DNA from 4 places in the Clostridium ljungdahlii DSM 13528 genome. Region 1 is predicted to be linked to each of the others. Evidence: riboswitches for the same ligand, from Rfam matches in the RefSeq annotation. Region 1 holds a riboswitch; each other region holds the start of a gene.

The links. A riboswitch is a leader RNA that binds a small molecule or an ion and turns the genes downstream of it on or off. The one in region 1 is predicted to bind cobalamin.
Region 2: it holds a riboswitch for cobalamin, as region 1 does, so the genes downstream of both, CLJU_RS21330 (Ig-like domain-containing protein) here and cbiQ (cobalt ECF transporter T component CbiQ) in region 1, are expected to answer to the same signal.
Region 3: it holds a riboswitch for cobalamin, as region 1 does, so the genes downstream of both, CLJU_RS11050 (DUF3467 domain-containing protein) here and cbiQ (cobalt ECF transporter T component CbiQ) in region 1, are expected to answer to the same signal.
Region 4: it holds a riboswitch for cobalamin, as region 1 does, so the genes downstream of both, CLJU_RS11000 (hypothetical protein) here and cbiQ (cobalt ECF transporter T component CbiQ) in region 1, are expected to answer to the same signal.

What each region holds. Positions count from the first base shown of each region.
Region 1 covers NC_014328.1:3,158,221-3,167,077, reverse strand. The annotation lists gene CLJU_RS14120 (DUF503 domain-containing protein) at 1-289, shown strand, start outside; gene CLJU_RS21755 (cell wall-binding repeat-containing protein) at 405-1,916, shown strand; cobalamin riboswitch at 2,094-2,268, shown strand; gene cbiQ (cobalt ECF transporter T component CbiQ) at 2,516-3,295, shown strand; gene CLJU_RS14105 (energy-coupling factor ABC transporter ATP-binding protein) at 3,308-4,144, shown strand; gene CLJU_RS14100 (alpha/beta-type small acid-soluble spore protein) at 4,385-4,582, shown strand; gene CLJU_RS14095 (hypothetical protein) at 4,721-6,238, shown strand; gene CLJU_RS14090 (ECF transporter S component) at 6,406-6,996, shown strand; gene CLJU_RS14085 (P1 family peptidase) at 7,080-8,039, shown strand; gene rpsA (30S ribosomal protein S1) at 8,342-8,857, shown strand, end outside.
Region 2 covers NC_014328.1:2,455,192-2,461,709, reverse strand. The annotation lists gene CLJU_RS21335 (Ig-like domain-containing protein) at 1-1,716, shown strand, start outside; gene CLJU_RS11035 (hypothetical protein) at 1,871-2,176, shown strand; gene CLJU_RS11030 (hypothetical protein) at 2,241-2,567, shown strand; cobalamin riboswitch at 2,745-2,930, shown strand; gene CLJU_RS21330 (Ig-like domain-containing protein) at 3,217-6,348, shown strand; gene CLJU_RS11020 (hypothetical protein) at 6,503-6,518, shown strand, end outside.
Region 3 covers NC_014328.1:2,461,866-2,468,713, forward strand. The annotation lists gene CLJU_RS21335 (Ig-like domain-containing protein) at 1-1,278, opposite strand, end outside; gene CLJU_RS11045 (hypothetical protein) at 1,392-2,204, opposite strand; cobalamin riboswitch at 2,532-2,717, opposite strand; gene CLJU_RS11050 (DUF3467 domain-containing protein) at 2,898-3,155, opposite strand; cobalamin riboswitch at 3,513-3,697, opposite strand; gene CLJU_RS11055 (hypothetical protein) at 4,045-4,671, opposite strand; gene CLJU_RS11060 (GNAT family N-acetyltransferase) at 4,852-5,304, opposite strand; gene CLJU_RS11065 (ABC transporter ATP-binding protein) at 5,374-6,848, opposite strand, start outside.
Region 4 covers NC_014328.1:2,445,370-2,453,706, reverse strand. The annotation lists gene CLJU_RS21325 (Ig-like domain-containing protein) at 669-3,149, shown strand; cobalamin riboswitch at 3,336-3,518, shown strand; gene CLJU_RS11000 (hypothetical protein) at 3,648-4,127, shown strand; cobalamin riboswitch at 4,276-4,462, shown strand; gene CLJU_RS10995 (AP2 domain-containing protein) at 4,695-5,162, shown strand; gene CLJU_RS22920 (Ig-like domain-containing protein) at 5,263-8,337, shown strand, end outside.

The DNA of each region.
Region 1 (8,857 bases):
GAAAATATTGCTTATGAAAATTACCTTGAGAGCGTCCTGGGTTCATTCATTGAAAGAAAAAAGAATGGTAGTAAAAAGCATAGTTCAAAAGTTAAAAAATAAGTTTAACGTATCTGTGGCAGAAGTTGATGAACAGGATGTTCATCAAATGATAGTTATAGGAGCTGCAGGAATATGTGGAACTTCTGCACAAGTAGATTCGACAATGGAAAATATCATAACTTTTGTAGAAAACAATACTGACGCGGAAATAATAGATATTCAAAAAGAAGATGTTGAAGGTATGTAAAGCAGTGTTTAAATAAAAAAGTTACAACTATTTTACAATTGTGATAACTTTAAGATACAGCTACAGGATAAAATAGGTGTGAAAGTCAATTACTTAAATAATAAGGGGTGTACATATGAGAAAAAAATTAATTAGTTTACTTTCTGTTTTTATGTTTGTATTTATATTTTTTGGAGTGAGAGCTAGTGCTGCTTCACCGGAATCTATAAGATTAGGTGGACAAGATAGATATGGAACCTGTTCACAAATAGTAAATCAGGGTTGGAAGAGTTCCAACTATGCAGTTATTGTGAATGGATATAACTTTCCAGATGCCTTAAGTGCGGCAACTTTAGCTAAAAAATATAATGCACCAATACTTTTAAATGGCAGTGATAGATTAGAGAATACTACAATTGAGCAAATAAAGAGATTAAGTGTTAAACAAGTTTTTATTGTAGGAGGTACTGGAGTTATAAGCAATGAAGTTGAGGATGAGCTTCATGGGATGAATATATCAACTGAAAGATTTTCTGGACTTAACAGAACTGAGACCTCCGTATCAGTGGCAAATCAAATAGGGACATCTAATGGAATAATCTTAACTACAGATAGTGATTATACTGATGCACTTTCTATAGCTTCTATAGCTGCAAAATTGCAAATGCCAATTATATTAGTACCAAAGGATTCAGTACCAGATTCAGTAAGTCAATTGGTAGAAAATAAAAATATACCGGTAACTTATGTATTAGGTGGACAAGACATAATAAGTGATGCTGTGTCATCTAAGTTCCCAAATGTTAAGAGGATTTCTGGCAGCGATAAATATGAAAGAAATATAAATATAATAAATGCTTTTTCTGATAAATTTGATTTTAGTTCGATTTGTCTGGCTTATTCAGAAGACTTTGCAGATGCACTAAGCGGATCAGCTTTTGCTGCATTAAATTCAAATCCAATAGTTTTGGTAGGAAGCAGTACAGCTCCTGTAACACAATGTTTTATAGAAAATAAAAGCTTTAGTAAGTTATATGTATTTGGTGGTGAAGCTGGGATAACTGGAGACATAGTGGCAACTTTGACAAATGGCAAAACGTCAGATAAGCCTCAACCATCACCTGAGCCACAACCGCAGCCGCAGCCAGCACCAGCTGACCCATCATCTGAGCCAACTACACCAACAGATACTTCTGCTTCCCATTCTGAATTGCAGAAAAATCTTTATAATTATCTTAGTGATGAAGATCATAGACAATCAGTTTTAAGTAGAGCTATTGAACTTCACGGTGGTGACACAAGCAATAACTGTGTATATTTTCAAAGTGAAGCTTTGAGAAGATCAGGGCTTACTGATTTGCCAGAGTGGGTATGTAATACTGTACAATTTACATCACAACTTTTACAAAGAGGGTGGACTAAGTGCGAGGATTTAGCACAACTTCGACCTGGAGATATATGTTTTACAACGAATGGTCCAAGCCATACCTATACTTTTATGAAGTGGTGTGATCCAAAAAGTTATGATTATGCTTATATATGTGATAATCAAGGAAATGAGTATGGAGGAAATGCTTATCATAAGAGAAATGTAGATTTTGCTACATCATTAAAAGATGCTATTGCTTATTTTATGTATGAAAACTAGGTTCATGGTGTTTCTAAGTAAAAAATCGACTTATACTTCGGATAGTTTTTACAATAATTAATTTCCAAATCACCAATTGCAACTAATTAAGTCGCATGCTTGACATGAAAGAAATATTGTGAGAAAATTGCCTTAAATAGTTATATATCATAATTAGAAAAGCAACTATTGACAAAAAAATATAAAAAAGATATAGGTGCATTATTATGCTGAAAAGGGAAGCCAGATGGAAAGTCTGCACGGTCCCGCCGCTGTGAAAAGAGGAGTCCTTATTATATGTCACTGGGAAACTGGGAAGGCTATAGGGATGATGATCTTAAGTCAGAAGACCTGCCTATGTTGTTTTAGGAACCATTAAACTCTACGAGTGATAGGGGGGTGACCTTTGTTATAGTATATTATTTCAGTTATTATAATTTACCCTTCCTAGGTTTCTAGGAAGGGTAAAATCGTTTACGAAAAGATTATTAAAAATTGGACGTCATGTAAGGTGATGAATAAGTAGGTGCTTTTGTGACTAATTTTGTGCAGAATTGATAGTTGGATATTACTGGGGAAAGATGTTCAGCAAATTAAAATCAAAGGGGAAGAATAAAATTATGGAACTAGCTTCATTTAGAAAAATGTATGATAAAAATAGTTTTTTACATTGTTTAGATGGGAGAGTCAAAACGGTTTTGTTTTTAAGTGGTATTATCATTGCTACTTTCCTTTCGCATTGGTATTTGGTAACTTTTTTATGGGGACTATCTTTATTTGGGTATTATACAGTACATTTGCCATGGAAAAGGCTTGTAAAAAGATTACTTATACCTTTTGGAATAGCGTGGATTGTATTTATAAGTATGCTTTTTACTAATGGTAGTCATGTTTTAACCTATATCCCATTTGGAAGTTATCATTTAAATATTTATAAAGAAGGACTTGATCTTGGAATTTTACTTATGCTTAGAATAATGGCAGCTGTTACCTTAGCTTGTGTACTATCTTTTTGTACGCCTATGATTGAAATACTCGAAACTCTTAGAATATTTAAAATGCCATCTATAATAGTAGACTTGGCAGATATGATGTATAGGTATATATTTATTATAGAAGAGACGGGAAAAAGTATGAGACACGCTCAGTTGAGTCGTATGGGATATAAGGCTAGTTGGTTTCATCAGGTTAAAGATACTGCAGAAATAGCAGTCTATGTTATAATACAATCTTTAGATCGAAGTATAAGAGTTTATAATGCCATGCTGTCAAGGGGATATAATGAAGATAGTATAGAAGCTAAATTTTTTACATATCCAGTACCTTCTAAGGATTTTGAACTTGGTGTAGTAGGTGTGATTTTATTGGTTGTTCTAATTATTGCAAATGTATTGATTTAAAGGAGAATGTTTATGGAAATTATTGATGTGTCTCAAGTTAGTTATGCTTATGGTGATGGGAGTATGGCGCTTAAAGATATTAAAATGAAAATAAAAAGTGGGGAAAAAGTAGCAATACTTGGCCCAAATGGTGCGGGAAAGTCTACGCTTTTTCACCTATTTAATGGAATTTTAAAACCTACATCTGGAACTATCACTGTAAATGGTATGGAAGTATGTAAAAAAAATTTAGTAGAGATTAGGCGCAATGTGGGAATGGTATTTCAGGATTCTGATGACCAGCTTTTTAACCCTACAGTCAGGCAGGAAATTGCCTATGGACTTTTAAACATGGGAGTTAGTGGAAAAAAGTTAGAGAATACTATAGAGTGGGCTTTAAAAACAGTGGGAATGTCAGGGTATGAAGATAAAAGCCCTCACAATTTAAGTGGTGGACAAAAAAAGAGAATTGCACTTGCAAGCGTACTTGCTATGAAACCAAAAGTTATGGTATTGGATGAGCCAACCGCAGCACTTGATCCACGAGGAGTACACAAATTAATTAGGCTTTTGGATTCTATAAATAAAGAACTTGGAATTACTCTAATTTTTGCAACACATGATGTGGATACAGTTCCACTTCTTGCAGATAAAGTTTATCTTCTAGATAAAGGAAAGGTCGTAATGGGAGGAACTACTGAAGAAGTATTTAATCAGAAGGAAGTTATCCGTAAGATTAATTTAAGACTTCCTAGAGTAGCACATTTAATTGAGATTTTAGATAGAGATGGAATTTTAAATGCTGATGATTTGCCACTTACTATTGGACAAGCAAAGGATTTTTTAGAAAAAAATAAGTCTCAAGTGTAATTTTAATTGTAAAAATATTTTTGCGGACAACCTAAGAGTAAAGATTGTCCGTATTTTTGTGCCTTTTAAATTTTAGAAATACTTTTAGAGAATTTACGAGAAAATATAAAGCAGCTTAAAATTTAACTTTTTTGTTATTAATTCAATAGAGTATTAATTTTGAAATTGCACAAAATTTAAATACACAACTAATAAGTACTTCAATAAAAATCTATCAAAATCCTAAAGGGGGAATTAATTATGGCAAGTAGAAGTAATAGAGCATTAGTTCCAGAAGCAAAAGAAGGTCTGGATAGATTTAAAATGGAAGCAGCAAGAGAAGTTGGAGTAGATTTAAAAGATGGATATAATGGTGATATTACAGCAAGAGAAGCTGGATCAGTAGGAGGACAGATGGTAAAAAGAATGATAGAATCCTACGAACAGAATTTAAAGTAGAATAAATATTAAAAAATAGACCGGGCGATTGAAAAATCTCCCGGTTAATTTTTATATGAAATGTTTTGCGGTGGTATAATATATATATTTGAAAAATAGTAATTAATTAAAATTAAATTAAAGGAGGGAGATGGGTTTATGCCTGAAAAATATTGGCCTGAAACGGTAGTATTATGGGGAGCTGGTGCTACTAAAAATTTGGGACTTCATCCTACAAGTGAGTTAATACAATTGGTTCTAAAAATCAGTAAAAATGATTTTTCATTTTTGGAAGATAAAGACGAAAAACTAGCAAGCGCTTTTAAAAAATTAGTAACAGAAGATCTAATTAAGGACCCTAAATTGTCAAAAGTCTATGACTTTAAGGCCCTTGAAACTATAATAAGTACAAATACTAAGTTTAATATGCATGAATTATTTACTATGTTAGATCAACTTATTGATAATAACATGGGCTTTAATGCATTTTGTGATGGAAAGAGGAAATTTTTAAGAGTTGAGAGAGTACAGGCAGCTAAAAGATGTCTTATACTTCTTATTGAAGAATTAGAAAGATTAAGTATACAAAAGGTACCGGGATGTATGGATGAAGAAAAAATGGAACCTTATTATCAATTTGGAAAAATTCTTGCTGAGCTTATGGTAGAGGAGGCAAAAACATTTGAAAGCAGAGGGTACAAAATGGATACAAGGAGGTTTTACCTTTATTCCTATGCTATAATATCTTTTAATTGGGATCCTGTAATACTTTGGAACATATTTAATGTGCACAAAGAAGTGAACAGGAATCCTACCTATTTAAAAAATGGATTAAAGCTTCAGCTATATGATGATTTTGGAACTCAAATAGCTTCTGCTGGATTAGACGAAAATGAATGCGAAATACGGTATACTACCAATGAATCCCAGTGCAAGGTTATAAATGATTATAGCTATCCTTCTAGAACAATGAGAATAGGTAAAGTATTATTTCCTCATGGAATGTTTGGATCAAGGATTTGTCCTGAGTGTGGGAAATCTATAGTAACTTTTGCGGAAAAATGGGATAGATTATCTTCAGAAATTTTTGGACCCTCCATCTTAAAACCTTTACAAAAAAATTGGAAGTATAGAACACCTAAGGAAAAGTTAAATAAAAGAGGAGCAATAGAATGTCCTTATTGTGGACAGATAACCTATCCCTATGATATGACACTTATAATACAGAGCCTTTCTAAAAAAAAGAATATACCTGCTTTAGAAGAGTTAAAAACCGAGATGGGACTTCTTATAAAAAATGCAAAGCATATAATTTTTGCTGGATATAGTTTGCCTATAGATGATATTATGGTTAAAACTTTTTTTATGTCATCTATATCGGGAAATGATAAAGAAAAATTGAAATGTACAGTTATAAACTATGATGACAAATATAAAGGGGCTGATTGGCTAAAGGGAGAAAAAATAGATGAGTACATAAGAAAATCTAAAAATAATTCTGTTGTAGAATGCATAAAAAATGTATGTGATATATTTCCTAAAGGAAATGTACGGGTTTATTTGAAAGGAATACCTGATGTATTTATGAAAAACGGAAAATGCAGTAGGGAAAAGGTAATAAATTTACTGTATCCTAAGGAATGTTTTAAAGATGGCTTTCCAATAAAAAGAGATTAAATTCTATATTTATGATTTATATATTGAACTTTTGGTTAAACATGATAAAATTAAATCGTCAGTATTTATTGGAATAAAACTGAACTAAATTTTATAAAGGAGGATCCGTGCTGTATCTACATAAGGCATTTTCTTTTAAATGGCCAAGAACAGCAACGGAAAAAATTATGGAAAGACAAATAAAAAGTCATTCAAAGTTTGGAATTAGACAGATTACTGTAATTGGAATGCTGTCTGGAATTTCTATTGTACTTGGAATTACAGGACTGGGGTTTATACCTATTCCACCGGTGAAAGCCACCATAATGCATGTACCTGTCATAATAGGTTCTATTTTAGAAGGACCTATAGTTGGTGCCTCAGTAGGGCTTATTTTCGGTATATTTAGTGTGATTCAGTCTATAACTGCACCTACACCAGTTTCTTTTGTATTTATGAATCCACTGGTATCAGTTTTACCTAGAGTACTCATAGGTATAATACCTTATTATGTATACAGGTGCTTTAGTATGAAGAAAAAGATTATTCCTATAGGAATAGCTTCAGCAGTAGGCTCATTGATGAATACTATTGGGGTTTTAGGAATGATATATATTATATATCTTGGATCTTATGCAAAGGCTTTGAATATAAGTTCAAGTGCTGCCCAAAAGGGAATTATAGCTGTAGGTGTTACAAATGGTATACCTGAAATGATTTTATGTATACTTATTACAATATCTGTAGTTACTGCAGTTACTAAGATAAAACACAAATAGATGCAATTACGTTTTATCTTAAATTGATAATATAGAAATAAACCCTAAGCTTTTAGCTTAGGGTTTTGATATAGGAGGAAAAGGTGAAAGAAATAACATTTAATAGCATAGAAGGAATGAGAATAGGAAATTCTCAAAAGTTAAATGGACCTACAGGTTGTACTGTACTTGTGTTTGAAGAAGGAGCAAGCGCTGGAGTTGATGTAAGGGGAGGTTCTCCAGGTACAAGGGAAACTGATCTCTTAAATCCCGTAAACTTAGTAGATAAAATTCATGCCGTAGTACTTGCAGGAGGAAGTGCTTTTGGACTTGATGCAGCAGGAGGAGTAATGCAGTACTTAGAAGAGAAGAGTATTGGTTTTGATGTATCAGTTACAAAAGTGCCTATAGTTTGTGGAGCTGTTTTATTTGATTTGAATATAGGAGATTTTAGAGTAAGACCAGATAAGACTATGGGATATGAAGCCTGTAAAAATTCAGAATTGAATTTATGTGAAAATGGAAATGTAGGTGCTGGAGCAGGTGCAACTGTAGGAAAAATACTTGGAAATGAACATGCCATGAAGGGCGGACTTGGAACTTTTGCAATTCAGGTTGGAGAACTTAAGGTAGGAGCTGTAGTTGCAGTTAATTGTCTTGGAGATGTAATAGATAGCAAGAGTCAGAGTATAATTGCAGGAGCCTTAAATGAGGATAAAAAATCTTTTGCAGGCACTGAAAAAGTAATGCTTAAAAGATATTCTGAAAAGAAGAATTTGTTTAGTGGAAATACTACTATTGGGGCTGTGGTAACTAATGGAAATTTCACAAAAACACAAATGAATAAAGTTGCTTCAATGGCACATAATGGCTATGGAAGAGCAATAAGACCTGCCCACTCTATGTTTGATGGAGATACTATTTTTGCTGCGTCATGTGGAAAAATAGAAGCTGATTTAAGTGTAGTTGGATTTTTAGCTGCTGAAGTTATGGAAAAAGCTATTGTAAGAGCTGTAAAAAGTGCAGATTCAATTTTACAATATAAAAGTTATAAAGACCTTTAAGTATGTATAACTACATAAACAGAGTTCTTGCCATCAGATGGAGTTTTGACTCCACCTGATGTTTATTAACAGGATTCTTAGTGCTTCAGCACTTAGAAGGCGTTATCCTTTAGGGAAAATCGTTATCCAGGGACGTAGCTGCTCTTTACTCTTACTTGGAGAAGTAGGAGTATTAGAGCAGGTAGTCATCGGATAAATGTAACTTTATATAGCATTTGTGATAGAATATAATTGTTAAAATGATATAGTGATTTTAAGTAAAAATTAAACTATAACTATAACAGAATGGGAGATGGAATTTAATGGGCAATGATAATGAATTAAATTCAATGAACGAAGTTATGGATCAAATTGATTCATCTATGAAAAATGTGAGAAGTGGAGAAGTAGTAAAAGGTAAAGTAATTTCTGTAACCGATGAACAGGCCATGGTAAATATTGGCTACATAGTTGATGGAGTATTACCTAAAAGTGAATTATGTAAAGATGAAAATGTAAATGTGGATGAAGTTCTAAAAGTTGGGGATGAGATATACGTTTATGTAATTAAAACAAATGATGAAGATGGAAATGTACTGTTGTCAAAAATTAAAGCAGATAGAGAAATATGTTGGGACAGACTTACTGAGGTGCTAAAGGATGACAAAGCATTTGAAATAGTGGTAAAACAAGTAGTAAAGGGTGGAGTAATCGCTGATTTATATGGCCTTAGAGCGTTTATACCAGCTTCACAACTTTCAGTTAAATATGTTAGTGATTTAAACGAATTTTTAGGAAAAACTCTTTTGGTGAAGATAATAGAACTGGATAAAAGTAAA
Region 2 (6,518 bases), 700 kb from region 1:
CCTGTATTTCAGTGGGAGGGAGATAAAGCTGATGCTCCTGGAAAGGAAGGTACTATTTTACTAAATGATGATGATTGGGATGTATTTTCATCAGCCCGATCTGGATACACAGGTATAAGAAGTGGTTACTATGACGATTGGTTTAAGGGCATACAGGATGAACTCCAGAGGATGAAAAATGCAAAAATTGGAGATCAAGATGTAAAAATGACAGAATGGGAAAAACTGGTTCTGGCAATTACATCTATAGGATATGACCCCAGGGATATAAAAGCTTATAATTTAATAGATATAATTTCAAATAAAAATTATTTAAATTCATCAGTTCAGATGTTTGCAGGAACATATGCAGATTATGCATTAACTTCTTATAATTATATTGATCATGTGCTAAATGATGGAAATCATATTGACAGAAATTATATGGAAGAGAGTACACATGATGGTGCTAAGAATGTTTACAAAGAAACAGGTGCTGATGGGTCTCAAGTAGCAGCAAATGCTTCACCTGATATGTGGACTATGATGTTACAAGAAATTGCAGCGTATTATAATGCAAATGCAAAAGAAGGAGACAAGTATTACGATGTAAAACAGGCCATGGATCATGTATTTGATCAATTTTCAAATTCTCAGGCTTATACTGGTTCTTTCTGGGGTGGTCATACAAGTGATGGCGATATTGATTTAAATAACCCGTGGACCAATGCCCAGGTATATATGACACTTGGAATGGCACATGCCAATGTTTTTGACAAGAAATTTATAAAAGATGGCAATACCATATTTAATGCTATACTTGAAGGATTTGATGGCAAAAATAAAACTACCCAATATGACAATTTAAAATATGATCCAGTGCAGATATGCAGGGGCATAGATTCTCTTGTAAGGGATTATGAAGGTAGAAACTCAATATTTGACTGTACAGATGTGAAGAATTCTACAGTGCCTGTAAATAACGACATAGCAGCACTGGATGTAGATAAGCTTACTTCAGCCGATAAAGACAAGGTTGATGCAGTAGAGAAATTGTATGATGCCTTAAGTGATGCACAAAAATCATCCATGAAGCAGGAAACAGTGGACAAGTTAACTGCAGCAGAGAAAAAGGTATCACCATCACAAACGGTAAATGTAACGGGAGTGACATTAGACAAGACGAGTGCAAGTGTGACAGAAGGAGATGCACTGCAGCTTACAGCAGCTGTAGCACCGGATAATGCAGCGAATAAAAAGGTAGACTGGTCAAGCAGTGATAAAACTATAGCATCAGTAGATGAGAACGGGAAGGTAACAGCAGTAAAGTCAGGAACAGCAGTAATAACGGCAGTGTCTGAAGATAATAAAGATGCAAAGGCACAGTGCATAGTTACAGTAACAAACACATCAAAACCAATACAGATAACTAACCTTACAATGGATAGTTCGTTTAAATTAGGTGAGGATGCAAAAGTATCTGTAAAGGCAGAAAATAATTCCGGTAAAGACCAGGATGAATCACTTATAGTAGCACTATATGATGAGGGCGGTAAATTCATCAACTATGTATGCGGAAAGCAGACAATAAAAAATGGAGATTCATCTATTTTAACAGGTATTATGAAACTTCCAGAAGAGGGAATATATAAATTGAAGGCATTTATATGGGACAGCCTTGAAAATATGAATCCACTTTCAGATATTATAGACATACCTGTCCAGTCAAATAAATAAAAAACTTTTAAGATGGGTTTTGCTGGAGATATTGGCAAAACCCATAAATTAAAGATATGAGTTGTTTGATTTTATTAAATTAATGAGCTATTTACAAATAAATAAAATGCTATTATTGGATATAGGAATTTTCAATATGAAAGGAGGGATAAAATTGAAACGTAGATCCATTAAAATAATATTAATATGTATTATTATCATGGTAGGATATATTGGAGTTGATATTTTTACTCATTCCACAATTGAAAGAGCTATAAGAACAGATTTGTTTTTTAGAGGGTATTTTATTAAAGCATTTGAAACAGATGTTTGTAAAAGACCAATTCCTGACCAACAATATGGGACTTTATATTTTTGTAAAAATCCAAGCATTGGTTTAGATTCATATAGTGTTGCTAAGAAACATAAGTATTCAAAAAAGATTGACTATTGGTATATTTATGCTGGGGGCGGTGGATAAATGAAGAAAATAAACTTTATATTCTGTATAAACTTTATTATAAGTTGTAATAAGGAGGAGAAGAATGAAACTTTCGAGAAAAGGTATTGTAATTTTATCTTCTTTTATAATAATTATTGGGGGATTTATTATAAGTCACATAACCCCTTCGATGTCTATTAGAACATATATTTTTGTGAGCGGATATCCAGCGGGAGCATTTAAAGTAACCGTACATGTCAACAAAGGACAGTATAATATGGATAAGAATATTCTTGATAAAGAAAATGCTATGATTTACACTATTGTTGGTTACGATTTGTATGATAAAGCAACAGGAAATGTAATAAGCAATTATAAAGTCAGAAAAATGGGACTTTTATATTTTACTGAAGACTATGGAGAATGCTAACTATTTTTAAAATATGTATTAAATATGAAAATTCATATTTAGTTCTATATTTGGGACATAATCAAATGCGGTATACTAAGACATTATCATCTTTCGTCCAGAAATATCTTTATATTAATGAAAATAATGTTGACTTTTGAAAAATTATGTACTAACCTTAATATAAAGATAATAAAAATTTAATATTTAGTATTAGGTGCTGTCAAACGTGACAGTTAAAAGGAAAAGTGTAAAAAGCACTGCAGCCCACCGTTACTGTATAGAGGATGAAACCCTAATTATGTCACTGGATTTTTATATCCGGGAAGACAGGGAAGTAAGATGAATCTGAGCCAGGAAGCCTGCCTGATATGATGTTAATTCTTTCGGAGGGAAAGATGTTACTATATTTAAGCTGTTTATAATTAAAAGTAAACGGTTATATTGACATGAGAGAACCCTTGTGGTTCTTTTTATTTGTTTTATGCAGTAAAATAATATGAATTTGTATTGGTAAATGGAGACCTTCGAAAGGGGTCTCTTTTGTTATATTAAGCATTATAAAAAGTAGGCAAGCATATTGTAATTTTACCCTTTCAAGGAGGTGATGTGCAGGGTAAAGTCTAAAAATAAATAGCATCAGATTGCTAAAAATGGAGGATAAAATTAGATGATAAAAAAGAAAAATACTCTTGGGAAATTTTTAAGTATTTTGGCTATAATTTGTTTTATGTTTAGTACCTTTTCTTCTTTACCAGTACTGGCGGAAGAAGCAAGTCCATCACTTACTACTGATGGAAATGGTGAATATGTTATTAATTCAGTAGGTGATATTAATAAATTCAGAACAGATCTAAATAAGGGAATAGATTATGGAAATAAAAAAGTTGTTTTAAATTCTGATATAACAATTACGAATGATACACAATTAACTCCTACTACAGGAACTTTTCAAGGCTATTTTAATGGACAAGGTCACAGTATTAAAAACTATAATGATCCATTAACAGGACTTGTTTGTAAATTAGGTAGTTATGGAATTATAACTAATTTACATATGAATATGAATGTATCCAACGCTAATGGGTTATCAGATAGTCCTGGAGAAACACGTTACTATGGGTCTATTGCAAATGAAAGTACAGGAGTAATAAGTCTATGTAGTGTTGATGGAATTGTAACTACCAGTAGCAATATGCCAGCAGATGGATCAGGTTTTTACATTGGAGGAATTGTAACATGCATAACAAAGAATGAGACTTGTGATAATTGTATTGTGGAAAACTGTTACAGTAGACTTGAAATTGAAGGTCAAACAGATGCAAACCAATTACAATTTGTAGCTGGAATAGCCTATTCAGTAATGTCTCCAAATGACAAAGAAGTAATTAAGAATTGTTATGCAGCTGGCAAAATGGCAGCATGTGGAGTAAGAGGAATTGCAAATAAAAAACAAGCATACTTTCCAAGCAGTTATTATGATAAAGATATTGTTAAAGCTACAAAAGATACTTACGGTGGTAATGCAAAATCTACAGATGAAATGAAACAGCAGGCTACATATGCTGGATGGGATTTTGATAAGGTATGGGATATAAAATCAGATACAAATGATGGTTATCCATACTTGAAGCCGAATCAGACGCCTCCAGAACCAATAACAATTGCTACAGATATGCCTGTAGATGTAAATATCAATATAAAGGATAAAACTGTAAATTCAGATGGGACAGCAGATTTAACAGCAGATTATACAACTTCTCTTACCTGTTCAGATCAAGACAGTATTGCTTCAGATAATGTGAAAGTAACTTTAGATGGGAAAATAAACTTTCCGGGTTTTACAGGAAATAATGTAACAATGAATTATGTCCCTGTTAATGGAAATACAGTGGATTTAACTTCAGATGTATTAAAAAATCATCTTCAGATTACCTATGATGACAATAAGAAATATAAATTTAAAATAGGCAATGTTACATTTAATACTCCAAATTTTAATGGTAATGGAGTTACAACAGTTTCTGAAGATAAACAAAAGGAGCAGGTAGAAAATGCAAAAAAAGCAGAAGATATACTTTATAGTAAGCTAGGAGTTGGACAGAGTGCTGTACCAGAATTTACCTGGAGTGGAGATAAAACAAGTACTGATGGAAAAGATGGTGCCACAGAGGGCTCTGTTGAATTGAATGATTATGTATGGGAAGTATTTTCTTCTGCTCGTTCTGGATATAGTGGTGTAAGAGCAGGATTTTATGATGACTGGTTTAAAAGTGTGCAGGATGGTTTAAAGAAAATGAAGGAAGCAGGAGTGACCCCTAGAGATGTAAAGATGACAGAATGGGATAAGCTGGTTTTAGCTATTACTGCCATAGGGTATGATCCAAGAGATATAGAAGCTTATGATTTAATAGATATTATTTCAAACCAGGATTATCTTTCAACATCGAACCAAACTTTTTCTAGTCAATATGCTCTGCTTGGATTAAATTCCTATAATTATGCTATACCAAGCAGTGGTAATAGAATTGATAAAGAAGCATTAATTCATGAATGGGCAAAAAGTGCGTTAGGCAATAAAGGTGCAGATGGTTCTGAGGTACTTTCTAATGCTGTTCCTGATATGTGGCTTATGACTTTTCAACCAATAGCAAGTTATTATGGAAAAGAAGGATATAGTGATGTAACGAAAGCTATGGATCAAGTATTTGCTCAATTTTCAAATGCACAAACTTACAAGGGATCATTTTGGGGAGGTATGTCAGGTGATTACAATAATCCATGGACCAATGCCCAGGTGTATATGACTCTTGGAATGACGAAAAGTAATATATTTGACAGTAAATATATAAAAAATGGCAATAGTATTTTGGACGGTGCATTAGAGTTTTACAATATTAAAGATGGTACTACAACTTTTGATAAATCATCTTATGAGCCAACACAAATGTGCAGAGGGTTAGATTCTCTTGTAAGGGCATATGAAGGAAGAAACTCAATATTTGATTGTACAGATGTGAAGAATTCCACAGTGCCTGTAAATAGCGCCATAGCAGCACTGCCAGATGCAGACAAGCTTACTTCAGCTGATAAAGACAAAGTTGATGCAGCAGAGAAATTGTATGATGCCTTAAGTGATGCACAAAAATCATCCATGAAGCAGGAAACAGTGGACAAGTTAACTGCAGCAGAGAAAAAGGTATCACCATCACAAACAGTAAGTGTAACAGGCGTGAGCCTTGACAAGACAAGTGCAAGTGTGACAGAAGGAGATGCACTGCAGCTTACAGCAGCTGTAGCACCGGATAATGCAGCGAATAAAAAGGTAGACTGGTCAAGCAGTGATAAAACTATAGCATCAGTAGATGAGAACGGGAAGGTAACAGCAGTAAAGTCAGGAACAGCAGTAATAACGGCAGTGTCTGAAGATAATAAAGATGCAAAGGCACAGTGCATAGTTACAGTAACAAACACATCAAAACCAATACAGATAACTAACCTTACAATGGATAGTTCGTTTAAATTAGGTGAGGATGCAAAAGTATCTGTAAAGGCAGAAAATAATTCCGGTAAAGACCAGGATGAATCACTTATAGTAGCACTATATGATGAGGGCGGTAAATTCATCAACTATGTATGCGGAAAGCAGACAATAAAAAATGGAGATTCATCTATTTTAACAGGTATTATGAAACTTCCAGAAGAGGGAATATATAAATTGAAGGCATTTATATGGGACAGCCTTGAAAATATGAATCCACTTTCAGATATTATAGACATACCTGTCCAGTCAAATAAATAAAAGACTTTTAAGATGGGTTTTGCTGGAGATATTGGCAAAACCCATAAATTAAAGATATGAGTTGTTTGATTTTATTAAATTAATGAGCTATTTACAAATAAATAAAATGCTATTATTGGATATAGGAATTTTCAATATGAAAGGAGGGATAAAATTGAAACGTAGATCCA
Region 3 (6,848 bases), 700 kb from region 1:
CTGGTAATCTTCATTTTGATCATAGTTTATCTTAATCTTGCTTGAATCAATTGTTAGGGGTACATTTCCTATAGTTGGTGCATTAAAAAATACACCTCCATCACAAGTAGCACTAACATTATACTTGCTTATTAAATCTTTATCTTTATCAGATTCTGGAATCACTTTAAAAGTTGCTTCTGCTTTAAGGCAGTCATCTGTAGTCTTAAAAGGTTCAGTTCCAGGTACAAAGATTCTGTCTTTAGCTGTTGCCTGCACATCTACTACTACCTTTGCTGCTATCTTAGTTGAACTATCCGGATTTAGATATGGATAGCCATCATTTACAGAAGAATCTATCTTCCAGGTCTTATCAAAATCAAATCCAAGCTTGGTGTAGCTGTCTTTATCTTTCATTTGTGCAGTGGTATATCCCACAGGTTTTCCCATAAAAGAAGTACTTGAAAATCCCAGTATATCACTATCATATGCACAGGTAGTTACATCAGTTTCGCTACTTGTATCGATTGGTTGACGAGATACTTTTTTTTCATTTTCCAGGAATTTACCATAAAAATAGCAATTTTTGATTTCTGAGCCAGGTGTAACACAAATTCCTGCAATATTTGGTAAAAATGAAGACTTAGTATCAAAAGTAACATTACTACAGCAGTTATCTGTATATCCATTTATTAGATTCCAGTTATCATCAGAACATGCACTATTACCAACTATTCCTGCTAAAGTTGAAAATCTGCCAGCATCAACTTCAATACTTCCTGTGCTGCAGCAGTGGGTAATTGTACCACAACATTCATTTGCAATTACTCCATAAAATACATCATCGTTGTCATCTAAAATTATTTTACTTCTATCTTTTATGTCTACATTAGCATCAACTTTAACATTCTCCACAATTCCATCTTTCCATACAATTCCAAACAAGCCTGAAGCTGCATCCGTATAACCACTTATAGTATGAAACTTTCCATCAAAAGTACCATCAAAACTTTTATTGTGAGAGGTAAGAGATTTTAAAGGAACATTTGATTTACTTATATCAATATCCTGTGTCAAAACAACTTTTTTGCCTAAATAGTCTATGCCCTTATCGATATCTCCCCTGAGTTTGTTTAGGTCATCTACTGAACTTACAGTGTAATTTCCATCTGAGCCCTGGTTTAAAGATGGCGTTGACGCCGTTGGTGATGCACCTGCTCTAGCAGTATAAGGTGCAAATGTCATTAAAGTAAACATAAGCATCATAACAAGGCTAATCTTTTTCCATAATTTTTTCACTTTGTTCTCCTCTCTAATTTTTATAAAACTATATAAGAAATACCGGGTTAAAAATACATCTTAGCCCGGTATCAATCTAAAACATTTACTTAATCAATAGGGAAAATCCGCTTTTATAAAGCACCAGCTGCAGTATTAACAGCGCCTTGTGTAGCTTGTAATGTCTCCAATTGAGTTAATGCATTAGTATAAGCTGTATCTGTTTTATTCGCATGATTTGCCATTTTTGCTATAAGATCTGTTTTATCTGCTCTTCCACTAAAGAATGCAGGAGTTTGTGTATAACTCCAATTGTAAGTTCCTTTGTCAGAAATTGTTCCATCTGGTAAATATCCTGCTAATCCTAAATCACATCCTGCTGCTGCTGAAAATTCCCAACGTATTGTAGCACCATCCGGTACATTATCTAATGTTGTACTTCCATCATAATAAGTTGAGTTAACATGATCTACATTATTAACTGTAAACATCCAGCCTGAAATTCCATCACATTCTTTTTCACTTAAATAATTTGCATCGGTAACAATAGGCTGCTTTGGTATATCTGTTCTGAAGACAATACCTTTAGTTAAATTTTTAAGCTTGCTCGTAAATGAATAATCTTCAAATGCAGCTTGATTATCTGTAGTATCTTTAAAACCTGTTACATACTTGCCATATTTGCTCGAAACTATGTTTACATTTCCATCACCTACAGCCTGTTTTGTAGCATCAGCAATGGTATTCGTATCACTGAGTGTAACTGCTTTTGGCTGTAAAATAGGTGCTTGTCCTAAAACATTTTTCTCAACATCCACATAGACAGTTTTTGTTGGAGCAGCATCAGCTTTTACACTATTAAAAGCAGACGGCGCAGCTACAGCTCCCAAAGTTAATGTTGTTATGCATAGTGTCGCAAATAATTTGTTTTTTAATCTTCTAATCATTTTATACACTCCTCCAAATTTTTAATTTTTTAATTGTTGCTTGTCCAAATTTAAAAGACAATGATAAAACTTTTACACTTTTATATCAATCACCTCCTGGAAAGTTAAATATAATGACAATCATATTTTTAACCTTTATGAAAAATAAACCAGGTGGTAATTCAGGTGAGATTAGATTAACGTAAATAAATATATATTTGTGTAAATAAAAGATAAAAAGAGACCCTCTTTCTTTCGAAGGTCTCCAGTATACGACATGAATTTATAAATATTTAATGTAAACAGATGTTACTGGCATTGAATACTTACCTTTCCCACCGAAAGAACCATATATGTTTGTAACAGGCAGGTCTACTGGCTTGGCATCATCTTACTTTTCACACCTTCCCAAAGATTATATCTTCAGTGGCATTTTGTGAATTTCATCTTCCTTACAGCAGCGGGGGCTGCAGTGGTTTTTCACCACTTTCCCTATTAATTCCTAAAAAAGAAACCTATTCAAAATTATCATTTATTTTACAATTGTCATTACCTTTACAATACACCAACTCCACTTATTTGTCAATAATTTATAAAAACTTTATTAAATTATTGTAAATTTCAATAATACAACACAATTTTCTATAAACAGAGTTCTTGACATCAGATAAATTTTAATGCTAAAGTTTGTCCTAAATACTGTTAAAATGTCTATTACTTATTTAACTCAGCGTTAGTTTTGGGATTTATATTAATTTCTCCAAAAGTATCCTCATACTTTTCTACTGATTTCGTAAGCATCATACAAACACTTTTTGCCTGCTGCGGGCTCATAAATATCTTCACACTATCTTTTACATCTTTTTTATACACCTTCATAAAATCTAACTGAAAATCATATACACTTCCAGAAAGCTCTAATCTATTTGAATATAATTCCTTTTCTTCTTCTAATTTTACATTTTCATCCATAGAATTCACCCTTACCTTTCATATTTTTTTACTCAACTTATTTTTACACTTCGCCCTATCTAATCACCTTCCTTTTGTACTCGCCTGTCTAATCCCCTACATTTAGTTCTTTCATTGATGACGAAGGGGTTATTCTAAAATAAGAACAAATCTGATGACTTACTTGATTGTCCATAAACAGAGTTCTTGTAATCAGATAAATTCCTACAAAAATAAAAAGAGACCCTCTCCCTTCGAAGGTCTCTATATATAACATAACTTACAATAATGGTTAATAACTAAAAACATCTCTGTTCTCTTATGTTAATATAACCGTTTACTTTTTGAATAAACATAGCATTATCTTCCCCTCCGAAAGAATCACCCACATATCAGGCAGGTTTCCTGGCTCAGATTCATCTTACTTCCCTGTCTTCCCAGATATAAAAATCCAGTGACATAACTAGGGTTTCATCCTCCATACAGTAACGGTGGGCTGCAGTGTTTTTTACACTTTCCCTTTTAACTATCAATTTGACAGCACCTAATAGTAAAAATATTAAATTTTTATTACCTTTATGTTAAGTTTAGAGCAAAAATTTTGAAAAGTCAACATTATTTTCATTAATATAAAGATATTTCTGAACGAAAGATGATAATGTCTTAGTATACCAAAGTTGATTATATTCTAAATATGCATAGGCATTGAGATTAAAACCAACAGCGTTCCAAAAGTCAAGGGCCGTGTGGAACGAATGTTTCAAGCCTGGAAAGACTCACAATAGCAGGTATGGCAGTTTAAACTCTAGGAGTGCCCTTCTCTAGTTTATCTATATGTATTTTAGGATTTTCTATATTTACACCATATAGTTTATCAAGATTTTTAGAAAACCACCTTACGGATTAACTTCTATAAATCAATCTCGCTTAATATCGGCTGTAACTTACAAACTGACAAGTATTTATTTGGTACAGCAATTCCTTTTTCCTTACGAATTATTTGTATTACTGGTGCCATATGCTTCCCCTCATATTTTTTTACAGGTATATAGGAATTAACATATGCTTGCGTTGCTTCATGTCCATTGGATATATCATATCCTAAATCTAAAGGACTTGTTCCTCGAAGATTAGTATGTTTACAATCAAGAATATGGGCATAATCTGCTATATATAAGCCACTAAAATTCATTGGCAATTCTACTCTTAACAAAACATTCCCAATATACCGCCGTACCATTTCAAATCCTAAATTTCCAAAATAATAATCCTCTGTTAACCATTTAGGCAATGGATCAAGAAATCCCTCAATTAAATAACAGTCATTAAATTCTTCAGGTATATTAGGACAACTTACTTGCCTTCGAGCATATAATCCACTATTTTTAGAAAATATCATATGAAGAAATTTACTGTGGGTATAATGATAAAATACAATATTATTCTTATGGAATTTTATTTGGTTAGGAAGTATCTTATAACCCTTGTCCTTCAAATATAACTCTCTTTTGCATAAAAATTCTTTTCCTAAATTCACAACTTTTTTGTCTCCTTTGAGTAACATATAATTTCATATTTAATATATATTTTAAAAATAGTTATCATTCTCCATAATTTTCAGTAAAATATAAAAGTCCTATTTTTCTGACTTTATAATTGCTTATTATATTTCCCGCTGCTTTGTCATACAAATTATAACCAACAATAGTATAAATTTCTATAATACTATAGACACGTACATCTTATCTCTTATTAATTCCATTTTTGCTCCATACTTTGCCCAAATTTTTCTAGAAGCCAGATTATCTTTTACAATTTTAGCACTTAAATATTTTATTTCTTTCCTTTTAGCATATTCTAATATTTGCGAAAAAGCTTTGCTTGCATATCCTTTTCCCCAGTACCTACTCCCAATCCAATAACCAATTTTTGCTTTTTTCTCTTCTACACTCTGATAACTTAACGATATCATACCAATTGCATTATTATTCAAAACGATAGCAAATATTTCTGAGTTTGTGTTTTCAGACCATTCATTATTATGTTTGATAAATTCATCCTTTGATATTATACACTTTCTGGAACCTAATTTTTCTTGTAATACATTATCAGTATTTAATATTTCTATAAGTTGAATTGCATATTTATTATTAATCTCTTCAATTGCCATACTTTTTATAACCACCTAACTTAAACACTCACAGTCAATAAAATTTATAAAGAATATAAAGTTTAATTTTTATATTTCAATAATTTTATCTATAAAATCTATTCCTTTAGTAATATGAGAAATTATTATTAATATTGAACTAGTTTTTCTACTTTTCAAAATTCTCAACATTATTTCTCTTGTTTCGGCATCAACATTAGATATAGGTTCATCTAGGATAATTACATCCTTATTGGAAAGCATTGCTCTTATAAAAGCTATAACCTGAGCCTGTCCCCCTGAAACGCCTGCTGTATTTTGACTTATTTCGGTATCCAATCCTCTAGGTAATCTATGAATATATTCAGTTAGCATAAATTGATCAATAAGTTTTTCTACATGCTCACGGTTTCTATTTGTCTGCCCATATAATATATTCTCCAATACTGTTCCCCTAAATAAAAATATATTTTGTGATACAATTCCTATCCTATTTCTTAAGCTTTTATTATTAATCCTTTCAAGATCTAATCTATTATAAAATATTTTACCACTTGTAGGAGTATATAGTCCTATTAAGAGTTTTATAAGAGTAGATTTTCCAGATCCATTTTCACCCTTAATAAGAATTTTTTTCCCTTTACTTATTTTAAAACTCAAATTTTTTAAAACATATTCTTCAGAGGTATTATATTTAAAATCTACATTATTTAACTCTATAGATTCAATTTTCCTATTTAAATATTCATGCTTCCCACTGTTTTCACCTTGCATATCAAGAAGCTGATATATTCTTTCAATACTTAAACATACTGGTTTTATTATAGTCCCTATAGTTGCTAAAGCTTGAGTACTGCTAAAAACTTTAGCTATATATAATGAAAAAGAAGTATATAATCCTATGGTAAATTGTCCTTTTAAAATCATTATTCCTGCAATTAATAGTATTAGAAGTGTACCAAAATCATTAATAAGTGTTATATTTTCCGTAAATAATAATATAGCCTTGCTTTGTTTTGTACTATCCTTTGTAAGTTCATCAAGTTTATTTTTAAACTTTAAAAGACTGCTGTTTTTACCATTAAGCACTTTTATATCTTCAATTCCATTGATTATTTCAAAAGTATCTCCATTTAAAATTGCACTAGATTCCATCATCTTTTGTGTATTTTTCATAAATCCACTTGCAGATTTTTTAGAAGTAATGAAAAAAACTGGAGTTAAAAACAAAATTATTATAGATAATTTATAATTTATAACAAACATAGTACCTAACGCCATCACCGTATCAATTAAATTTAGAAAAATACTTATAAATTGAGGTGAAAAAATTCCTCCCACAGAACTACATTCTGATATTCTTGCTTGAATATATCCTTTCTGTGTAGAGGATATATAGTCCATTGGCAAATCTATCACCTTGTCCATCACCAAATATCTCATTTCATTAACAATTGAATTACTAACTTTAACAAACATATATTTTGAAATAACCGCAAGAATATATCTCAAAATATACAATAGTGCTATTACAGCAATTAATTTATAAAAGTCACTATATCCTT
Region 4 (8,337 bases), 710 kb from region 1:
CTGGTAGCCATCGGATAAAAAATAGACAGATATATTGTAATTTTACCCTTTTGAGGAGGTGATATTTAGATCAAATCCTAAAGATAAACAATATTAAATTATTAATTGTGGAGGTGAGATAAGATAAAGTTTTAAGAAAAAATTGTTTACAACTTTATATGTGATGTAGTATTAGCATTGAGAGTTGCAGCGGTCCCATATTATTTTAACAGCGGCCTGCGGCAGTATTTATTTTATTATATAGCCAGTACCTTTATCCGATACCTTTATTTGGCCTGCCTGATGGTGCTGTAAATCCGTTGAAAATTTTCAGCAGTATGTGGATGTGATTTGGGACTAGCAAGATATCTTCCAGATGAAACACTTAAACATTGATATTATAATTGGAACAGTAAACCAACATAGATATCAAAAATCACAAATCATGCAAATAAAACAAATATAGCTTATAATAATTAAACTCAATTAGAAAAATTGGAAGCTATTCAAACTGATGTTAATAATGCAGCTAATGTTCTGGATATTAAGACAGTTGCGTCTATAAAATAAGAGTAAGTTTCTTTATTGATTAATTAAAAGTTTTAGATGAATACCAGGTTAAGTAGAGTTTTTTAACCTGGTGTTTTACATTTACTGCTAATTTAATTTAAAAATAAGAGAGGTGTAATATGAAAAACATCAGAGAAAAATATATATCTATATTCATAACCTTTATGATGATAGTGAGTATGATAGGAATAAATGTAGGAAGTGTTTTTGCAGATGAAAATAGTAATGATATAAATGTTAATGTAGCAGTATTAGGAATGTATAATGAAAATCTTTTCAGTCCGCAGCAAATTAAAGTAAAAGAAAATGCCACTGCTGAAGATGTATTGAAAGCTACAGGATTAAATGTAGAAATTAAAGACACCGGAATGGTAGATAGCATAGCTGGACAAAAAAATGGCACTGATGATGGTAATTATGGATCTCAAAGTGGATGGATGTATAAAGTTAATTATACAACGCCTCAAAATTATCCTAAATCTCAAAGTGTAAAAGATGGAGATTATCTATTATTTTTTTATGCTAAAAATTATGATGATTTATTGCCTAGTTATGACTCAACTCAAAATGATTTTGTAAATGTGACCGTAAAAAGTATACAAAAGGATAATAATTTTAGTGAACAGGTTACTGCATTGAATAATAATTCTATTAATGCTGCAATCATGGAAGGTTTAAAAAAGCATGGACAAGATTTTGATAAATCTTCTTTGTCACAAGGAGCTTTAATGTCAAAAGATGATACGCAGTTTTGGAGTTACATTTTAAATGGTGACAACAGTACTTATAATCAAAAGGATACACAACTAAAGGATGGAGATACAATAACAACACTTAAAGATGACGGTCAGGGCATAAAAGAAGTAGAGTCTATAGCTTTAGATAAAACGGAAGCTAACTTGACAGAAGGAGATATGCTGCAGCTTACAGCAGCTGTAACGCCAGAGGATGCAACTGATACGAAAGTAGATTGGTCAAGCAGTGATTCTACTGTAGCAGCAGTAGATGAAAATGGAAAGGTAACGGCATTAGAGGCAGGAACTGCAGCAATAACGGCAGCTGCAGAAGATGGAAACAAAGTGGCAACCTGCAATGTGACAGTTTCAAAAAAATCAGCCACCAAGGTGTCAATAACTATTAAAGGATATAAAGGAAATAGTATATTAAGTAAAAATATTGAAATAAGTGATAATTTAAAAATCTTGGATGTAGTAAAGAAAGCCTTAGATGATAACAAGATAGCATATGATTCTAATACTATGTTTGTTCAACAATTCCATAGACCTGTGACGTATATTAAAACTATAGATGGTGAGTCAGAAGGAGATAGGGGAGGAACTAGTGCTTGGAAATATAGTATAAATGATGGAAGTTTCTTTAGTATAGATAGCATGTCACAGGATATTGTGAAGGATAAAGATAAAATAAATATTATATTTGCAGGTGATTCTTCAAATCCAACTCCATTCAGAGATATAGATTCGATTAGTTTAGATAAGGCACAATTGAATCTAAATTTAGGCGATACACAAAATCTTACAGCAACTACAGCACCCAAAGAAGCAACAGAACCATTAAATTGGACGAGTAGTGATGAGAGCGTAGCAGTGGTAGATGGAGATGGAAAAGTAACGGCAGTAAAAGCAGGGACAGTAACTATAACAGCATCAGGTAAATATAATAAAGATATTAAAGCTGAATGTACGGTTAATGTTAGTGAAAAATCTCAAATTAATGTAACTGGAGTTACATTAGACAAGACAAGTGCAAGCCTGACAGAAGGAAAAACACTGCAGCTCACAGCAGCTGTAACGCCGGATAATGCAGTAAATAAAAAAGTAGATTGGTCAAGCAGTGACCCTACGGTGGCTAAAGTAGATGAAAATGGAAAGGTAACGGCATTAAAGGCAGGAACTGCAGCAATAACTGCGACTACAGAAGATGGAAATAAAACAGCAGCTTGTGATGTAACAGTTATTGCTAAACCTATACCACAGCCGCCTCAGCCTCAACCGGTAAGAGTAACAGGAATAAGTCTTGATAAGACAAGTGCAAACATGGCAGAAGGAGATACACTGCAGCTCACAGCAGTAATATTACCAAAAGATGCAGCAAATACAAAGGTAGATTGGTCAAGCAGTGACCCGAAAGTAGCAGCAGTAGATGGAAACGGAAAGGTAACAGCAATAAAGGCAGGAACAGCAGTAATAACAGCAGTATCCGAAGACAACAGAAGTGTAGAGGTGCAGTGTATAGTTACAGTAGCCAACATACCAAAACCAATACAGATAACTAACCTTACAAAGGACAGTTCATTTAAATTAGGCGAGGATGCAAAAATATCTGCAAAGGCAGAAAATAATTCAGGTAAAGACCAGGATGAATCGCTTATAGTAGCACTATATGATGAGAGCGGTAAATTCATTAATTATATATGTAGCAAGCAGACAATAAAAAATGGATATTCATCTATTTTGACAGGTATTATGAAACTTCCAGAAGAGGGAATATATAAATTGAAAGCATTTGTATGGGACAGCATTGAAAATATGAATCCACTTTCAGATATTATAGATATACCTGTCCAGTCAAATAAATAAAAGACTTTTATAGAAAGGGTTTTGCTAATATTTTTAGCAAAATCCATAAATTTTTATAATATATACTCACTTTCAACTAAATTGAATCTTATTCCGTGAAATAAAAGCATTTTATATTGTAAATGTAAAAATAAATGTATTTGGAGATTGACATTAAACTCTAATAGGTATAAATTATAATTAAGTTTTATAAAGATAAATATAGGTTTAATCTAATTTGATTAATTAAAAGGGAATCAGGTGAAAATCCTGGACTATCCCGTAGCTGTAATAGAGGAGTTTTAGTACATTATGCCACTTAAATATTGGGAAGGCGTACTAAAATGGTGAATCTTGAGTCAGAAGACCTACCTGTATTTTACACAAATATCTCTACGAGTGATAGGGGGAGTGTTATAATGATAGTTTTGTTAGATTTTCTATGACTAATCAAACTTTTTTATACTATTTCCTTTTAACGCTTTTGTTGAAAGGAATTTTTTTTAGGGAGGATTTTTTATGAATCATTATTTTTATCAGACGCAGTTTTCTGAATATAAACCAGGATTGATTTCTTATTTAAATAAAAGAAATAAAATAAAAGTAAAAATTAATAATGTATATTTTTATAAGTATCTTAAAGAAGTAGTAGGATTTTATAAAGAACTTGAAAATTATTATGATATTTATTCATTAAAAGAAAAAAAAATTGTGGAACAAGATGGAATAAATATTCAAAATGTTAATGAAGTTCTAAAGCTTGATATATATTTGTATAACATTATAAGCATGTATCAAGACGACACTATATTTGAAGAAGATTTTGAATTTAGTGATAGCTTAAAGAAATGGATCCATTGTATTGATGAGAATACTTTACTTGCATACTTTAACAGCGGTTATGACGGAGATACTTTAAATGACAAAAAGATATTCTGTGATTTTTTACCTCAAGAACTTAAATTTGAAAATTCGGGAAAACAAGTTAATATAATTTAAAAATAAATATGCACTTATCTTTACAGCTTAAATAGGCATATAGATATTTTGTTTCATAAAAAATTATATGAGCAAAATAGATCCCTTATAGAAGCTTATGTTGACTTTGAAAAATATATGTCTTATACTTAACATAAACGTAATAAAAATTTAATATTTAGTATTAGGTGCTGTCAAATGTGACAGTTAAAAGGAAAAGTGTAAGAAGCACTGCAGCCCACCGTTACTGTATGGAGGATGAAACCCTAATTATGCCACTGGATTTTTATATCTGGGAAGACAGGGGGAGTAAGATGAATCTGAGCCAGGAAGCCTGCCTGATATGTTGTTAATTCTTTCGGAGGGGAAGATGTTACTTATTTAAGCTTGTTTGCAATTAAAAGTAAACGGTTATATTGACATAAGAGAACCCTAGTGGTTCTTTTTTAGTTTATTAGTCATATATAATATTTATGTAATAAAAGAGACTTTTGAAGGAAGGTCTCTTTTATTATGTTTTAATAGGTATTTTGTAAGGGGCTTTAGCAGGAATATTCACAAAATATACAAATCAAAAGAGGTGAGAAAGTGAACAGATTTAAAGACTTAACAGGAAAGAAATTTGGACGTTTAACAGTTATGTCTGTTGCAAATAAAAGATATAAAGATAGGGGTGTTATTTGGAATTGCTTATGTGACTGTGGAAATAAAGTAAAAGTTAGAGAAAGACATTTAATAGATGGCGGAACCAGAAGTTGTGGATGTTTGATGATAGAACATACTAAAATTATCCAGGTTAAAGCAACTAATGTAGATAGATTTAAAGGAACAAAAATTGGACAATTAACACGTAAAATTTCTTCTAGTAATTCTAGTGGTTACAAAGGCATTAATTGGGATAAAAAAAGAAGAAAATGGAGAGTACGTTTAACTCTTGCAGGAAAAGAAAAACATTTGGGATATTTTGATAAATTGAAAGATGCAATAGACTGTAGAAAAAAGGCTGAGGAAAAATATTTTAAGCCTATAATTGAGGAATACAAAAAGTCCCTTTAAGGAGGTGGTATGTGGCCAAGAGCTTAAAACTAATAATAAAATTATTTTATATATGGAGGTGAAATAAAATAAAATCTTAGAATTTGGAAAGGAGAATGAAATGAAAAAGATATGGAAAAAGGTCAGTTTTGTTATGATGCTTATATTTACCTTAATGATATTTGCACCATACACGGTTATGGCAGATACTCAAGTAGTATCAACTCCAGTAAAGGTAGTTGTTGATGTACAGCTAACAGCTGCTGACAAAATATTTGTACCTAGTTCTGAACCTATTTACGAGACAGATGACTGTCTTAAAACAACGGCAGCTTTTAAAATAGTTCCAGAGTCTGATAAAGATGATGATTTAATAAGTAAGTATAATGTTACTGCCACTTATGATGGAAGTGTATATTTTAGTGCGCCAACTATTGGAGATGTACCTATACATATTGACTCAAGTAAGATTAAGATAAATTATAATTCAAATGAAGATTATCAGTTTGTACTTGGTAAGGTTCTGTCGTCAACTGCTAAACTCCTTGATAATGGTGCAGCGGGACCTACACAAGATGAACAAAAACAGCAGATTGAAGATGCAAAAAAGGCAGAAGATATTCTTTATACCAAATTAGGCACCAGCCTAGGTATTGCAGGAGATGTACCTGAATTTAGCTGGGGTGGAGACAAATCTGCAGATCAAGAAAAAGAAGGAACTGTTACTTTTTCAGATGAGGACTGGGGAATATTTTCATCGGCCCGTTCTGGCTATAAGGGAATAAGAGCAGGATATTATGATGACTGGTTTAAGAGTATACAGACAGGCTTGCAGAAAATGAAAGATGCAGGTATAACTGCCCGGGATGTAAAAATGACGGAATGGGAGAAATTAGTTTTAGCAATTACTGCTATAGGTTATGATCCAAGGGATATAAAAGCTTATGATTTAATAGACATAATTTCAAATAAGGAGAATATGAAAGCATCGAATGAATATTTTACACCGCAGTATGCAATTTATGCATTAACTTCTCGTAATTATATTGATCTTATTCCTAATGATGGAAAGCACATTACTAAAGATGATTTAGACGGATATATACATGAATGGGCCAAGGGTGCACTTGGGTCAAAAGGTGCTGATGGGTCAGCAGTAATAGGAAATACTACTCCCGATATGTGGACTATGCAATTACAACCAATAGCAGCTTATTATAATCCAAATGCAAAAGAAGGAGACGAGTACTACGATGTAAAGCAGGCTATGGATCATGTATTTGCACAGTTTTCAAATGCCCAGACTTATAAGGGATCTTTCTGGGGCGGCAGCGTAGATCTTGATGGCTCAATTGATTTAAATAATGCCTGGACCAATGCTCAGGTGTATATGACACTTGGAATGGCACATGCCAATATTTTTGACAAGATGTATATAAAAGACGGTAAAACTATTTTAGATGGTGTACTTGAAAGATTTGATGTTAAAAATGGTACTACTGATTTTGATAATTCATCTTATGAACCTGCACAAATATGTAGGGGAATAGATTCGCTTGTACGTGCAGCTGAAGGCAGAGTCTCGATTTTTGACTGCACAGATGTCAAAGATTCTACAGTCCCTGTAAACAATGCCATAGCAGCACTGCCGGATGTATATAAAATTACTTCAGCTGATAAGGAAAAAGTTGATGCTGCAAGAGCTGCATATGATAAATTAAGTGATGTTAAAAAAGCTTCAATAAAACAGGAAACAATAAATAAATTGACTGATGCAGAGAAAAAACTGTCACAATCACAGCCAGTAAAAGTAACAGGAATAGGTCTTGATAAAACGAGTGCAGATCTAATGAAAGGAGATACACTGCAGCTTACAGCGGCTATAACGCCTAAATATGCAACTAATACAAAAATAGATTGGTCAAGCAGTGACCCTACAGTAGCATCAGTGGACGAAAATGGAAAGGTAGCAGCATTAAAAAAAGGAACAGCCGTAATAACAGCCGTATCTGAAGACAACAGGGATGCAAAAGCACAATGCACAATAACAATAAAAGAAAATTTAAGTGTAACGGGAATAACTTTCGACAAAACAAGTGTTAAGTTGATACCAAAAGCTGCATTGCAGCTTACGCCAACCATAACACCAAACGATGCAACTAACCAAAAGGTGGATTGGTCAAGCAGTGATCCTACAGTAGCAGCGGTAGATAAAAGTGGAAAAGTAACGGCAATAAAAGTAGGAACAGCAGCTATAACGGCAAATACTGAAGATGGAAATAAAACGGCATCTTGTGCTGTAACAGTTGTTGATGGTCAAGGAGCTATTGTTATTAATAATGTAAAGTTGAAAAACAAACTTGCCCTAGCAGCAGGAAAAGACAGTGACTATGAGGGATATTTCACACCGGATGATCTAGCATCTATAAAAGGAACTATTGACCTTTCAAATTTAGATATTACCGATAGTGATATGGATGTAATGAAATATCTTAAAGGAGTATCAGCTATAAACCTGTCGGATAACAAAGATTTAACAAACAGTAGTTTTAAAAAACTTAAATTTGACTGGATAATACCAAAGGGTTTGGACTTTAGTGGATGTACAGGTATGAAAGACATAAAAAATAATATGTTTGCATTTGCTTCTAGTAAACTGACTTCTATAAAATTACCTGTAGGAATATCAAGTATTCCTACTTCATGTTTTTCAAATAGTAAACTTTTAGCTTCTGTAGAAATTTCAAATACGGTTAAAAGTGTAGGAAACTTAGCTTTCAGTGGCTGCACGTCACTGGCATATATGAAAATACCAGGTAGTGTAACACAATTAGGGAGTGGTTGTTTTTCAGGTTGTACCAATCTTTCTGTATTAGATTTAACAGATACAAGTTTAACTAAGGATAATATTAAAGATACAAAATGTCCTGATTCTACCATGATAATTTGTGGTAAAAATGTTAAACTATCACCTGGTCAAATATCAATAAAAATAGGTGGAGTTCAAAAAATTGCAAATGAAATTCCATCGGGTAAAAGTGTCCTATGGGGAAGCACTGATGCAAATGTGGTTAAAGTTTCAAGTGAAGGTGTAATAACAGGAGTTAATCCAGGAACGGCATATATTTATGCAAAAACAGATGATGATAGTTATGGGGGAGTTTGTACTGTAACAGTAACTAAGGATACACCGCCA